Regions from separate parts of the Paenibacillus hexagrammi genome, predicted to be linked through region 3. Evidence: riboswitches for the same ligand, from Rfam matches in the RefSeq annotation. Region 3 holds a riboswitch; each other region holds the start of a gene.
What was found. A riboswitch is a leader RNA that binds a small molecule or an ion and turns the genes downstream of it on or off. The one in region 3 is predicted to bind cyclic di-AMP.

Region 1 (3,576 bases), 1.4 Mb from region 3:
GTTATGAATATGAGTTAGGACGGAGCTGACGATTTTATCAACACCGGGCTTCTTCCAATCCTTCGTATCTTGATACCAGGACCACATGACAACTGTAAAACGATCCTGTTTGGCCAGTTCAATCAATGATTGATCGTAGTAACCGCCGGGAGGGCGAAACACGTGAGGAACTTGCTCGGTGATATCAAAAATAATATCCTGCGTCTGTTCGATTTCCTCCTTAAGCTTATTAGGAGAGACATGCCGCAGAAAATGATGGTCGTAGGTGTGGTTGGCGATTTCATGCCCCTCATTGACTTCGCGGATCGCGATTTGAGGGTACATCTGGACTCTTTTCCCCAACACAAAAAAAGTTGCTTTCGCATCGTACTGCTTGAGTACATCCAGAACCTGCGGCGTATAGACGGGATTCGGACCGTCGTCAAACGTGAGGGCGACCAGCTTTTGAGTGGTCTGAACTTTTGAAACTACCTGAGTTTGCGGAACAGGAACAGCTCCTGTCATGAGGGTTAAGGAAGCGGCAAGCTGAGCGGCAACGAGCAGTTTACGATGGAGCTTAGCCATGGGTCGTTACCTCCTTTGGAGATAGTCTTTGACCCTTTTCTCCAACCTATTCGCCATGAAGCCGAGGCAATATTTGTGAGGAACATGAAAAAAAGCCGGAATGCTGTAAGGAATAGTCATTCCTTGTTCAGCAACCAGCTTAGTTTTCGTTAGATGTCCTTATTCGGATAACTTATACACTTTAATTTTTTGAATGCCGAATTGCTTTAACGATTCTTTGGAGGCGGGTATAAAGATGTCTAGATGGTTGCCTTTTACAGAACCACCTGTATCCGTAGCATAAGCATACATACCGCCAGCAGGAAGCCCGTCAAATGAGTACCCTTCGATATACAGCTTGGAACCCAGCGGGATAACAGAAGGATCTACAGCCACAGTTCCCAGCATGAGTGGATTGCCCATAAAATCAAACGCCGCGTAGCCGCCGTTCTCGGCAGGATCGGCTGAATAAGCGGTTGCCTCGAATTCCTGGTAATCCGGGGAGTGCTGGTTGCCGTCTTTGTTTAAAATAGCTAAATTGCTGCTAGCATCCCACTGCACGGGCACATCGGATGCCTCTGATATGAATCGGAGAGGAACATAGACACGGCCCTCTTGAAATTCGGCGTGTGTGTCCATTTCTACCGGCGTATTGTCAATGACTGCTTCTTTTTCCCCTGAGATCAACGTTATCGTGTGTTTCTCATTATTTAAAGTCACTTTGATCTTATCTCCATCTTTTTCCCAATGGAGCGCATATCCAAGCTTCTCTGTAACGAAGCGAACCGGTACTTGCGTAAAATGGTTGTTGTCCAAAAAAGGCTGTGCATCCGGAAATTGTACAAGGTCATCGTTGACCTGCACTTTCACTTCCATCTCGGCTGCATTCGCATGAAGCGGGGAAAATAAGCCTCCTGCCAATACGGTCATAGACACAGCTAGGCTAGCCAGCCCTTTTAAAGCAATATTCAATTGGATTCCTCCTTCTAGTGAAGCCTCCGAGGTTAGTTGACGGGTTCGGGAAGAAGGTTCTCCCTAGTTTGCCTCTGAAACAGCACACATTCACCCCAAGTATATCGTCCCCCGTACCGGCGCATGAGGAGCTCCGGACTCGGCTCCAATTATATTATCATCGTGGCTATAGGCCAACAACGGCCAAAATGTGGAAGTGTGCGGCGGAACCTGGACTTAAGTCCAGTATGAAATACAGTCGGGAGTCCGTTTTGAGAGTGAAGTGTTTGGATTACGATAGAAGCATAAGATTCGGAATGTAAAGGGGCGGAATTGACAATGGGTATGAAGCGGGTTGGGCAGATGGGGACCGGATACGGTTTTTCTATATCGGAAATAGAAGCAGCAGAGCAGCGCTATCATGAAGCGCTGCAGCGAGCTGTTGAGCTGCGGCTGCAATGTGTTGACGCGGAGGAGCTTGCTGAGCTCCGCACGGAGCAGGCCGAGCTTGCGATGCGAGCTGGCGACGAGGACCTGGCGCGGCGTGCGCTGCAGGAGAAGCTGCGCCTGGAGGCTGCGCGCGAAGACCTCCGCGCGCAGTACAGGAAGTGCCAGGATGATATCCTGGCACTAGCAGAGGAGCTGCAGCGGCTTCGCGCCGCTGCAGGCAATATGCGGCCGCGGGGCGCAGGGCCGCATGATGACGCAGGCTCGCGCGAAGCGCTGCGCGAGCTGGAACACGCGGGCCGCGAGCTCGGCCGCGAGGCTTGGCACGGCCTGCGTGAAGCGGCCGTGCTGTCGCGCGAGACGCTGAAGGAGGCGAGCTGCAACTTGCGGGAGGAGCTGCGCGCCGTGCGCGGCAGACTCCGGGAGGAGTGGCAGCACAGCCGCTTCAGCGGCTGTGAAGGGCGGGCGCGCTCCCGGAAGTAGCGTGCCGCACAGCACGAGCATGTGCGCCCTTGGCGCAGCCGCGCAGCCCGCGAGTGCGCCCTCGGCGCAGCCGTGCAGCCCGCGAGTCCGCGTCCTCGGCGCAGCCGCGCAGCCCGCGAGTCCGCGCCCTTGGCGCAGCCACGCAGCACGAGCATGTGCGCCCCTCGGCGCAGCCGTGCAGCCCGCGAGTCCGCGCCCTTGGCGCAGCCGCGCAGCCCGCGAGTCCGCCCTCGGCGCAGCCGTGCAGCCCACGAGTCCGCGCCCTCGGCGCAGCCGTGCAGCCCGCGAGTCCGCGTCCTCGGCGCAGCCGCGCAGCCCGCGAGTCCGCCCTCGGCGCAGCCGCGCGCACGTGAGTATGCGCCCTATGCGCCACACGCTAGCGCTCGCCATGCAACTTACGCGCCTCCAAGTCGCACCCAAAATGGGGCAGGGCTGTGCGCGGAGAGCAGCGCTGGTCGCGTCTTTTCATCTTGGAGGGCGCAGATTCTTATGGTATGCTAGAATAATGCGGTCACAGCGGCTTTTTACCACAATGTGTACAGCCTATCTTATAATCGAGCAGCCAGAGGAGGTGCAACATGGGAGAAGATACGAAACCTAACCGAAGCCGGAATACAGCGCTGCTGCTGATCGGGGCCGGTCTTTTTTTACTTCTGGATCATACGGTCGGCTTTTTTCCCATTCTTGCGATTCTCCTCGTTCTATTGGGTATTCATCGAATCAGATCGCGAAGAGAACGAAAAGGCTATGTGCTGATCGGTGCGGGAATTGTCATCTTATTTGCCAACCATCTGTCCATCGTCATTTCCATTGTTTTGATTTTGTTGGGACTTTATTTTATTCGATCCAAGCAATTCCCTAAAGACGAATCGTACAACCAGAAGCATAAAATTATCGACAGCATGAGATTGGGACGAGAGCCGTGGATTCTGCGTAATAGCAGCATTTGGTACGTCATCGGTGAAACTTATATTGACCTATCTCTCGCGATCCTCGAGAAAAAAGAAACGACGCTCATTCTTCAAGGCGTCATTGGCGATGTTGATATTATCGTACCTGAAGATATAGGTATTTCCGTCACCTCATCTGTGATAATGGGTCAAATAGCAGCAGGACGGGAAAAAGAAGCTGGTGTGTTGAACAAGCTTATCT
Region 2 (3,576 bases), 150 kb from region 3:
GTACTAAGAGCAATTGAGAAACAGGTCGGCACGAAAACGATGGATAAGATTATGTCAACTTATTTTCAACGTTGGGAGTTCAAACATCCGACTACACGGGATTTCCAAGCCGTCGTCGAAGACGTTACGAAGACGAAGTGGGACGAATTCTTCAACCAGTACGTGTACGGCAGTATGATGGCCGATTATTCTGTCGAACGGATTCATGTTGCACCCGCTTCACTTGCAGATGGCAATTCTGGCTATGAAAGCACGGTGCTGATCTCGAAGCGCGGCGGCAATTCGCCGGAAGTGCCGATTCAGTTCCATTTTAAGGATGGCAGCACTTTGGATAAAACCTGGAGCGGAGCGGAAAGCAGCATCGAGTATAAGCTTGCAGGCGCCTCACCGATTGACTGGGTAAGGATTGATCCGAATTATTCGCTCGTTCTGGAAAATAAACATATCAATAACTTTATGCTAACTGAGGTTGACCCCACTTGGAAAATCCGCTGGAATTTGGGCATCATTCAATTCCTGCAGACGGTCTTCGGCTGGGTCGCTTGGTAGAAAGGGGGACGCCGCGTGACATCGTATATGAAATCCGGCTTTCGGGCCGCCGTGCAGCAGCCTTTCGCCGTGATTGTCCTGTTCTTGTACCAGTTGGGCTGGGGCATGGCTCTCTACAAAATGGTTCAATCTGTTCTCGTTCCGCTCATGCACCGGTTTCCCGGCAGCAGCCAGCCCAAGCTCGCGATGCAGCTGTTCTTGGCCGAGGGGCAGTTCCAGCTGTTCAAAACCGACGTAAGCTATTCCTATCTCTGGACTCTCGTCATCCTCCTCGGGGTGCGCATGCTGTTGACACCAATGCTCAATGCCGGCATTTATTATTCGATCACACATACGGAACAAAATGCGGGCTATCGATTTTTCAAAGGAATCAGAGAGTTATCCTTATCGTTCTTTCTCTGTTATGCGGCCCGGGTTGCACTTACCATGCTGCCTCTGATCTGGCTCATTCCGGAGGTTCAATCCATCTATGCCCACAGCACCTCCTATGAGAGTGCCGCCTTATCCATGCTGCCATGGCTAGGGGGACTGCTCGCCTACGGCTTTATTCTGCACCTGCTCTTTATGCATGTTCAGTTTGCCCTGGCACTGCGCAGCGGCATCATCGCCACAATCGGCGCCTTCCTTCGCCATCTGCTGCCGATTGTGACTATCGCCCTGCTGCTTGTCATCGGCTCGGGACTATTGGCAGGTGTTACCGTCACTGCAACTTATATCTGGGCAGGACTGCTTGCCCTGATGATTTATCAGCTATTCCCCTTGTTCAACATGTTTCTTCAAATGTGGGCATTAACCTCTCAATATCATCTCTGGTCAGCCAAAAACAACTCTTAATCGATAGTAGAATGGCACATATGCTGTACAAAAACAGCCTAAATTCATCGAAAATGCCGGGTCCCTTGAAAAAGGGGCTATTTTTTTGTCTATTTTGAGAAGTTTCACACATATTTTTATAGAATAGCGCATAGGAAGGAGGAATTTCTTATGTTTATGACGAATCCTTCGGATTAGGATAAAAAAAACCAACAAATCATGCCGAATTCCCGATTAATTTTGGGAAACGGGGGAACCACTCCGGGTGAATTGATCTTGCTAGACAGGGATCATAGGGAACCTTCAACCGAACCCTCCAGCTAACCTCGTAGGCACCGGAAGGAGACAAGCAGTTGAAAAAGGTTGTTGCTCTCGTTTTCAGTCTTGTTCTATGTTTGAGTTTGAGTGTAGGGAAGCGCTTTCGCAGCACAATCCACAATGGATGAAACGGTTGACGGATTGCTCGGAACTCCGTACAAGTACGCGGGTACGACAACAAAGGGTTTTGATTGCTCCGGATTTACCGCTTACGTGTTCGCGCAATTCGGCATTGACCTTCCTCATAGCTCTAAAGCACAAGACGAAGAAGGCTACTGGGTTGACAAAAAGACCTTCGCAAAGGCGATCTTGTCTTTTTCAACACAGGAGGCGACGGTGTTTCTCACGTAGGCATCTATCTTGGCGACGGTGAGTTTGTACATGCCGCAACCAACGACGGTGTAGTGAAAAACAAATTAAGTGAGTCCTATTATGCTAAGCGTTATGTATCTGCGCGCCGTGTACTCTGGGACGATATTTACAACCAGCTGACTGCTGAATCCAATTAATTAAATGATTGCTAACGAATAAAGCCCCGGCATAGCTTCGCTCCTAATTCGAGCAGCCCGCAGGGCTTTTATTCTTTTTTCTGGAGGCATGGCATATGAAATTGTTCATACATCGAAAAGACTTACGGATCGAGGACCTGACTGCATTCGACTATCTGTTCGCAGGGGGCACCCTTCCGTTCATCTGCTCATTCTGGATCCATATCTTCTGCGCAACAACCGGCATGCGGAGCACAGCGGAGTTTGCTTCTTGAGCTATGTCAGAAGACTGCAGACTGTATACGCCGAGGCCGGCAAAATCCTTCACATCGTCTACGGGGAGCCTACGGAGGTGATGGACCTTGCGTTGGGACTAGCCCGTTTTGACGAGGTCGTTGTTCATCAGGACTTTACGCCTTATGCCGTCGTGCGCGACCGCAAGCTGCGGGAAGTCGCCCAAGCCCACGGTGTGAAATGGACATCTCTTATCGATCATACCTTGACCGATCTTGCAGATTTTCAAAGATTTGCTCAAAAGAACGAGCCATACAAGGTGTACACTCCGTTCTTCCGCAAATGGACGGCCTATCTGCAGATGTTCTACCGCCCCTCTTCTCCGCTCTCCCTAAAGGACCTGCAAACTGTCAGTCTAATGGATTTCGAAGGCGGAGCAGACGTTTTGAATTCGTTTCGTTTGCCTTTCGAGTTGGGTACTTTCACGGCTCCTGATGATCCAAATGAGAGGCTGCGGGACTTTCTCGAGGACCACCTGCCTTTCTATGCGGAGCGCAGGGACCACTATGCCTATGACGGTACCAGCTCACTCAGCGCAGCTATCAATACAGGCGCCATCTCGATTCGCCATGTGTATGAGAAGCTTCTTGAGCATGAGCAGTCCGCTGCCTGGCTCAGACAGCTGGCTTGGCGGGATTTTTATATCTATCAATCGGTGTATGATGGTGACTTTTTCAAATACGAAAAGAAATACGATCTGTCGTCCCTAGATGATCGACATTTTGAGAGCTGGCGCAAGGGAGAGACTGGGATTCCGATTATTGACGCAGCGATGACGGAATTGAATGAGACCGGACATATGCCGAACAGGCTGCGCATGGTCACGGCTATGTTCTTGACCAAGAATCTACTGTGTCCGTTTACACTCGGCGAGCAGTATTTCCGCTACAAGCTCAGCGATTACGACAACACGCTGAACCGGGGCGGTTGGTTATGGTGCGCTTCGCTAGGCTTCGATGCCGCCCCCTACTTTCGCATCATGAATCCGGTCACGCAGTCGGCCACTCATGATCCGTCAGGACAGTATATTCGCAGATGGCTGCCTCAACTGGCAGCGCTGAGCAACAAAGAGATTCATCTGCCGATGAAGCAAGCGATTGTGGATGTGAAAGCC
Region 3 (3,576 bases):
TACGCCGCAGAATGAACCGCTTTACACCACTAGCACCTACCCTACGATGTCCATGTCCACGAACGATCAGATCGGCTTTATCCGCGATTATTTGGGACCGACGCTCAGAGGCGCAGGACTGAATACCAAGATCATCGCCTACGATCACAACTTTGATAACTCGTACTATCCTGAAGCAATTCTGAACGATTCGGGGGCAGCCGGCTATACCGCAGGCAGCGGATTTCATCATTACGGCGGCGACCCTTCTGCCATGACTACGGTCCATAACAATCACCCGGACAAAGATATCTGGTTCACCGAGGGCGGCTTCGGCTCCTGGAACGACAGCTTCAGCAACATCATGCACGAACTCATCACCATACCTAGAAACTGGGCCAAATCCTTCATCGCTTGGAACATTGCGCTGGACCAAAACAACGGTCCGACACTTCTGAGCAGCAGCATTAACTACGGTATGATCAAAATCCGCTCCGACGCTACCGATCAAGTGACCTACAACCAGCACTACTATTTAATCGGACATTTCAGTAAATTTGTCGTTCCCGGCGCTTACCGCATCGATACGCCGAGCTATGACGGCAGCCTCCGAGAATGTCGCTTTCAAAAATCCGGACGGCTCCAAGGTCGTAGTCGCTTACAACCGGACTTCCAGCAGCCAGAATGTGAAAATCAAATGGGGAAAGCAATCGTTCATCCAGTCCATACCGGCAGGCGCAGCCATGACCTTCAAATGGAACGGCACGCCGACTCGTGACCTGGTTTCGATCAAAGCCCTGGCCAATAATCAGTACGTTACAGCTGAGAACGCAGGAGCCAGCGCGCTGATTGCTAATCGTTCATCCGTAGGCGGCGCCTGGGAAACCTTCGAGAAGGTAGACCTAGGTAACGGCAATATTGCTTTAAAATCGCTGGCTAACGGCAAGTATGTGGCCTCCGAGAACGCCGGAGCTGACGCGCTCATCGCGCGAAGCACCTCCATCGGAGCCTGGGAGACTTTCCAAGTCGCTTCCGTATCGGGCGGGATTACTTTGAAAGCTGCGGCCAACGGCAAATATGTCTGCGCCGACAATGGGGGCGCCAGCCCCTTGATCGCCAATCGTACAACTGCCGGTGGTTGGGAGACCTTCCAGCTCATCACCCCATAACGATTCTTGTAAGGCTTGGTCAGTACCGGCTCTTCGCTGCTGACTGAGCCTTTCTTTTTTCAATTTTCATGAAATCCGGTGCTACAACTACATTTCGGGAGATAGCGTAAGATTGATACACATGTAAGCGCATTCCTGTTCATAAGTGCAGTACTGCCGAGCATTTTGTGGCTGCAACCCACCTTTACTAAACAAGATATCGAGCGTAATATTCAAAACGTAGCTAAAACGAACAATTGAATAATTCCTTTTATCGCTGAGTTTTCGTTAAGAAAATCGGGGGAACCAACAAGGCTTTCACGCCTTAGGGGTGAATCGTACCGGCCACGCCGGGAACGTAGGGCTGCTCTCATTGCCCGAATCCGACAGCTAACCTCGTAAGCGGAAGATGGGAGAGGGATGAATCCATGCTGATATTTACGAAACCGCAGGGCTCACACCCTGTGGTTTTTTGCTGTCCAAAACCGGCCTGGCAAATATGGAATTTATTCAACTTGGGCAAACTAACGGAAAGTTAAGGTGGGGGTTACCTGATGGGAAACAAACTAAAACGTGTTGTGATCGGTAAACCGATGAAATCGGGAGAACTTGAGGAAGAGAAGCTTTCCAAGATGAAAGCGCTGGCTGTCCTGTCATCGGATGCCTTGTCATCCGTCGCTTACGGAACGGAGCAAATTCTCATCGTGCTCGTCACGCTTGGATTCGCAGCGGTATGGTACTCCATCCCCATTTCCATAGCCGTCCTCGGACTCTTGACGATTCTCATTCTTTCCTATCGCCAGACCATCTACTCGTATCCCTCGGGGGGAGGCGCCTATCTTGTCGCCAAAGATAATCTAGGCGTGGGCACCGGCCTGATTGCCGGAGGCTCCCTGCTCGTGGATTATATATTGACCGTCGCAGTTAGCTCGTCCGCGGGGACAGACGCGATTACGTCAGCATTTCCATCCTTGCACGATCATCGCGTCCTCGTGTCGCTCATTATGATTTTGTTTCTAACCATCATGAACCTGCGAGGCATCACGGAATCGGCCTCCATTCTGGCTCTGCCGGTATATCTGTTTGTCGCGGCCATCTTCGTTCTCATCATCGCGGGTTTAATCAAATATGTGATGGGCGGCATCCACGCAGAGGTACCTGAGCTAGGTACGGCCGTAAGCAACGTGAGCCTGTTCCTGCTGCTCAAGGCCTTCAGCTCGGGCTGCTCCGCATTAACAGGTGTCGAAGCCGTCTCGAATGCAATTCCCAACTTCAAACAGCCTGCTGAGAAGAACGCGGCCAAGACGCTGGTGGCCATGGGCATGATTCTGGGCAGCATGTTTATCGGTATTAGCTTGCTGGCCTATTGGTACGGCATCTCCCCTACACCGGAGGAAACCGTAGTCTCCAAAATTGCGGAGGCGACATTCGGCCGCGGCGTGCTGTATTATTTGATCCAAGGCGTGACTGCCTTGATTCTCTTCCTAGCTGCGAATACGGCGTATGCTGCTTTTCCTCTCCTTGCCTTCATGCTGGCAAAAGATAAATTCATGCCGCATATGTTCAAGGTACGGGGCGACCGTTTGGGATTTTCCAATGGTATCATTATCTTAGGTGTGTTATCAGCCCTGCTCGTCATCGTGTTCCATGGGGATACGGAGAATCTCATTCCGCTATACGCAGTAGGTGTTTTCATCCCTTTTACCTTATCCCAATTCGGCATGATGGTTCGCTGGATCCGGTTGAAGCCGGAAGGCTGGATCATCAAGCTGTTAATTAATACGATCGGCATGATCACAACGCTGACGATTACACTCATCTTCATTTTCACCAAGTTCAGCCAGATCTGGATGGTGTTCATTTTCCTGCCGCTCGTGATCTTCCTGTTCTTCCGTATTCATCGCCATTATATGAACATTGCGGACGAACTTAGGATTAACCTGGAATCGGATAAACCCGAAATCAAGGGCAGCACCATTGTCATCCCAGTAGCAGGCATCACTCGGGTCGTGCTTCATTCCATCAGTTATGCCAAATCGCTTACCGATAACGTCGTGGCGGTGTTCGTTGCCTTTGATGAGGAAGAAATCCGCAAGATGGAGGAGAAGTGGGAGGAGTGGAATCCCGGTGTCAGACTGATTATTTTGCGCTCCCGCTACCGCAGCGTCATGCGGCCTCTTATGAAGTTCATCGATACAGTAGAGTGGAAAACGGCGGAGACGGATCATATCACCATCTTGATCCCGCAATTCATTACGAAACACTGGTGGCAAAATCTGCTGCATAACCAAACTAGTCTGCTGATTCGCGCTTATCTGTACAACCAAAAAGATATTGTGATCGCAACCGTTCCTTATCACCTTAATCGGTAGTAGGCTCTGCCCACCAATCTTAACTTGTACTTTTATTTATAAGTAGGTAGTTATCTAGTCAACAATCTCCTTGGGAC
Region 4 (3,576 bases), 470 kb from region 3:
TCCTCAACACTCATTCTCATGTCCTTCATAAAGAATCACCTTGGATAATGTGATAGAAAATGTCGTCTAATGACGCTTGCGCCAGGCCCGTTTGTGCTCGCAGTCCTTCTATATCGCCATGAGCTGCCATGCGCCCTCGATGCAATACGACAAAGTGGTCGCAATATTTTTCAATGGTAGACAAAATGTGCGATGAGATGAGGAAGCTGGCCCCTTTGTGCTTCATCCTCACCATTAATTCCAGCAGCGAGCGTATCGCAAGCGGGTCGAGGCCAAGAAAGGGCTCATCGATGATATACAGGTCTGGTTCGACCAAGAAAGCGTTCATGATCATAACCTTCTGCTTCATCCCCTTGGACAAATGTCGGGCGAAGCTTTTCAGCTTATCTGTCATGCGGAATTCCTCTAGAAGGATCTGGGATCGCTCCTGATACTGCTCGCGTGTCAGCCCATATGCCATTGCGGTTAATTCCAGATGCTCGGCAATGGTTAATTCCTCATAGAGCTCGGGACTCTCGGGTACATAAGCATAAGAAGAGCGATAAGAGATGGATTGCTCGTCCAGCGTGAGTCCTTTGATGCGAATAACGCCTTTTTGCGGCTGTAGCAGTCCAAGGATGTGTTTAATGGTCGTGCTTTTACCAGCCCCGTTAAGGCCGATTAGACCCACCATTTCACCCTGGCGAATCGAAAAAGTAAGTCCGTGAAGAACAGGCTTGCCTGGAAGATATCCTCCATACAAGGCTTCAAGTTGCAGAATGGGATTCATCGAATGGCCTTCCTTTTCAGCAAATTATTGGAACTTTTCACCCAGTTTTAACCACCACCATTATAAACAAATTCGCTTTTCGTGCCTAATTCCTAGGCTCATTTTGTGAAAATAAGCGTAAAGATGCGTTATATAGAGAAAAACGTATTAAAAGCCGTGATTTATTATTTAAAATGTCTATAATTATTGAATTCCGCGCTTTTTAGCAGGCGACTATCCCTTTACAGGTTGAGATTTACAGCGTAATATACTTTTCATAATAACTTAATAACCAATTTGCCAAATTTCCATTCGCTGAGTCCCATATAAGGGAACGGGGGAACCGCTGCCGGCAAGTCAGTGTTTACGTACAGGCTGATTTGCAAGCAGAATGATTATCAGGGGTGAATCCATTGTGACTGCATGATGCAGGAGCAGGGTAGGGCGACTCTCACGTCCGAATCCGTCAGCTAACCTCGTAAGCGTACCGAGAGAGGTAACGATTGTCGTGTCTAGTCATGTCTACACACATGTATACAAGACCACGGGAAGAGTCCTCTTTCCGCTGGTCTTTTCATTTTTTGGAGATATTTACATCAGGATGCTCATAGGATGAAAAGCGAGGGGGGTGGGACTACCGTTGGCAGCGCAGCGCGTTGTGTGCTGTTGTCGGGAGAACTCCGCTGTAGAGCTGGAGAGGAAGAGGTACGTTAAGTTAAATCACACAAATAACCTTAGTCGCGTCTAATAATCATGCGTAACACACGGGCGGCGAGGCTTTGAAGGAGGACCGAAGAAGTGGGCAACATCTCTTTAACCGAGACCCATGTAAGTCGATCATCCAGCATGTCCTTGGCACTGCGATGGAAGCATGAAAACTTGCGTTTGATCTTAAGTTTGGGTTTGATTTCAATCGCTATGACTTTCATGTTTTTGGTGTTGTTGTACGGTACGGCTACCAAGAGCGTATCCGTAGTTGTGAATGGACAAGAAACCGTTGTGCACACGAAGCAATGGGTCCTGCAACGCCTACTGGATGAACAAGCCATAAAGATAGGGGAGCACGATGAAATTTCTGCTGCGCTGAATACCAAAATCAAAGGCGGAGAGAAATTCGTTATCGAGCATGCTTCACCGATTCAGTTGACTGCTGATGGAAAGACCACCACTGTTTACACAACTGCAAGAACGGTTGAAAGTGCATTGCAGGATTTACATATTGCACTGGGAGACCTCGATAAAGTAACCCCTGAACCAACCGCATCACTGACATCCGGCGATGAGATTAAAGTCGTTCGGGTGAAAAAAGAAATCGAAGAAATGACGGAGCCGATCGCATTCGATACGGAAAAGAAGAATGATGCATCGATCTTGAAAGGTAAGGAGCAGGTCGTCCAGGAAGGTAAAGAGGGCGTTCTGTTGAAAAAGAAAGAGAAGACCTTCGAAGACGGCGTTCTTGTCTCCGAAGCGGTTGTCGATGAACAAGTCCAATCGGAAAGCGTCAATAAAATTGTCGCTATAGGAACCAAGAATCCGGTTGTTGTCTTATCGGCCTCTTCGCCGAGCGTGGATGAAATAGCCAAGAATGGCGTTAAATTCGGTTACAAGCAAATTCTCAAGAATGTGAAGCTTACTGCGTATTCAGCGGGAGTTGCATCTACTGGTAAATCCAAGGATAGCCCTGGTTATGGTAAGACCTATACAGGGACTACCGTAACGGAAGGCAGAACGATTGCCGTAGATCCCAAAGTGGTTCCGCTTGGCTGGTGGGTATACATTGAGGGCGTGGGCTTCCGTCGTGCTGAGGATATCGGCAGCGGCGTGAAGGGGCAGATGATCGACGTGTATTATGACGATGAGAGTCATGCCAATCGATTCGGGACGAAAAGCGGGTTTACCGTCTATATTATCGGACCGAAGAAACCAACGGAGAACTAGCACATCTAGGTGTAAATAAATATCTGCACGGGCAGAATGAAAATAAATAGGAATGATCCGGCTGTGCCGGCGAAAGAAGAGGGGCTCCCTCTTCTTTTTGTGCGTGTAGGGAAAGGAACGGCTGTATGATTAAGGAAGTTATTGTAGTTGAGGGCAAGGATGATACGGCTGCGATCCGGCGTGCGGTACAAGCAGACACCATCGAAACAGGAGGCTCCGCAATTGGAGCTGCTGTGCTCAAACGGATTGCGCTTGCGCAGGAGCGCAGGGGTGTCATTATCTTCACGGACCCCGATCATGCCGGTGAACGGATACGCAAGATTGTAGCTGCCAAGGTTCCTGGCTGCAAGCATGCTTTTATTTCACAAGAACAGGCGGAGTACAAAGGGGATATTGGCGTCGAGAATGCCTCCCCGGAGACGATACGCCACGCACTAAGCCATCTTCGTACAGAATATGAAGCTGCTGTCTCCATGGTGACATGGGAAGATTTGATAGATGCGGGTCTTATCGTCCATCCTGAAGCGGCTTCAAGGCGCTTGGAGGTAGGCAAGAAACTGGGGATAGGGTACTGTAACGGTAAGCAATTTTATAAACGCTGTGCCATGTTTCAAATCACTCGTGAGGAGTTTGAGGCGGCGGCAGAACTATTAGATAAATGAGGGTTGTAATCCATGAATACGAACAATAGGATCCTTTCTGAGGATGTCGCTACGCCGAGTAGAACCAAGGAAATTTTAAAGAAGCATGATTTGGTGTTGAAAAAGAGTCTAGGGCAAAATTTTCTGATCGATCAAAATATTCTCCATAAAATCGTATCCGCTGCGGATCTCGGACCCGGCAAGGGGGCGCTTGAGATTGGGCCCGGTATCGGCGCGTTGACTCAGCAG

Region 1: it holds a riboswitch for cyclic di-AMP, as region 3 does, so the genes downstream of both, L0M14_RS22395 (stalk domain-containing protein) here and L0M14_RS29085 (APC family permease) in region 3, are expected to answer to the same signal.
Region 2: it holds a riboswitch for cyclic di-AMP, as region 3 does, so the genes downstream of both, L0M14_RS32150 (C40 family peptidase) here and L0M14_RS29085 (APC family permease) in region 3, are expected to answer to the same signal.
Region 4: it holds a riboswitch for cyclic di-AMP, as region 3 does, so the genes downstream of both, L0M14_RS26895 (resuscitation-promoting factor) here and L0M14_RS29085 (APC family permease) in region 3, are expected to answer to the same signal.

What each region holds. Positions count from the first base shown of each region.
Region 1 covers NZ_CP090978.1:4,947,762-4,951,337, reverse strand. Annotated here, with positions in the region: gene L0M14_RS22400 (polysaccharide deacetylase family protein) at 1-564, opposite strand, end outside; gene L0M14_RS22395 (stalk domain-containing protein) at 724-1,515, opposite strand; cyclic di-AMP (ydaO/yuaA leader) riboswitch at 1,522-1,670, opposite strand; gene L0M14_RS22390 (PspA/IM30 family protein) at 1,834-2,424, shown strand; gene liaF (cell wall-active antibiotics response protein LiaF) at 3,003-3,576, shown strand, end outside.
Region 2 covers NZ_CP090978.1:6,481,598-6,485,173, reverse strand. Annotated here, with positions in the region: gene L0M14_RS29835 (M1 family metallopeptidase) at 1-549, shown strand, start outside; gene L0M14_RS29830 (hypothetical protein) at 565-1,383, shown strand; cyclic di-AMP (ydaO/yuaA leader) riboswitch at 1,573-1,712, shown strand; partial or broken gene L0M14_RS32150 (C40 family peptidase) at 1,801-2,189, shown strand; gene L0M14_RS29820 (cryptochrome/photolyase family protein) at 2,278-3,576, shown strand, end outside.
Region 3 covers NZ_CP090978.1:6,334,075-6,337,650, reverse strand. Annotated here, with positions in the region: partial or broken gene L0M14_RS29095 (glycoside hydrolase family 30 protein) at 1-481, shown strand, start outside; gene L0M14_RS29090 (fascin domain-containing protein) at 576-1,148, shown strand; cyclic di-AMP (ydaO/yuaA leader) riboswitch at 1,393-1,548, shown strand; gene L0M14_RS29085 (APC family permease) at 1,682-3,499, shown strand.
Region 4 covers NZ_CP090978.1:5,863,208-5,866,783, reverse strand. Annotated here, with positions in the region: gene L0M14_RS26905 (ABC transporter permease) at 1-29, opposite strand, end outside; gene L0M14_RS26900 (ABC transporter ATP-binding protein) at 26-769, opposite strand; cyclic di-AMP (ydaO/yuaA leader) riboswitch at 1,052-1,249, shown strand; gene L0M14_RS26895 (resuscitation-promoting factor) at 1,547-2,686, shown strand; gene rnmV (ribonuclease M5) at 2,812-3,348, shown strand; gene rsmA (16S rRNA (adenine(1518)-N(6)/adenine(1519)-N(6))-dimethyltransferase RsmA) at 3,361-3,576, shown strand, end outside.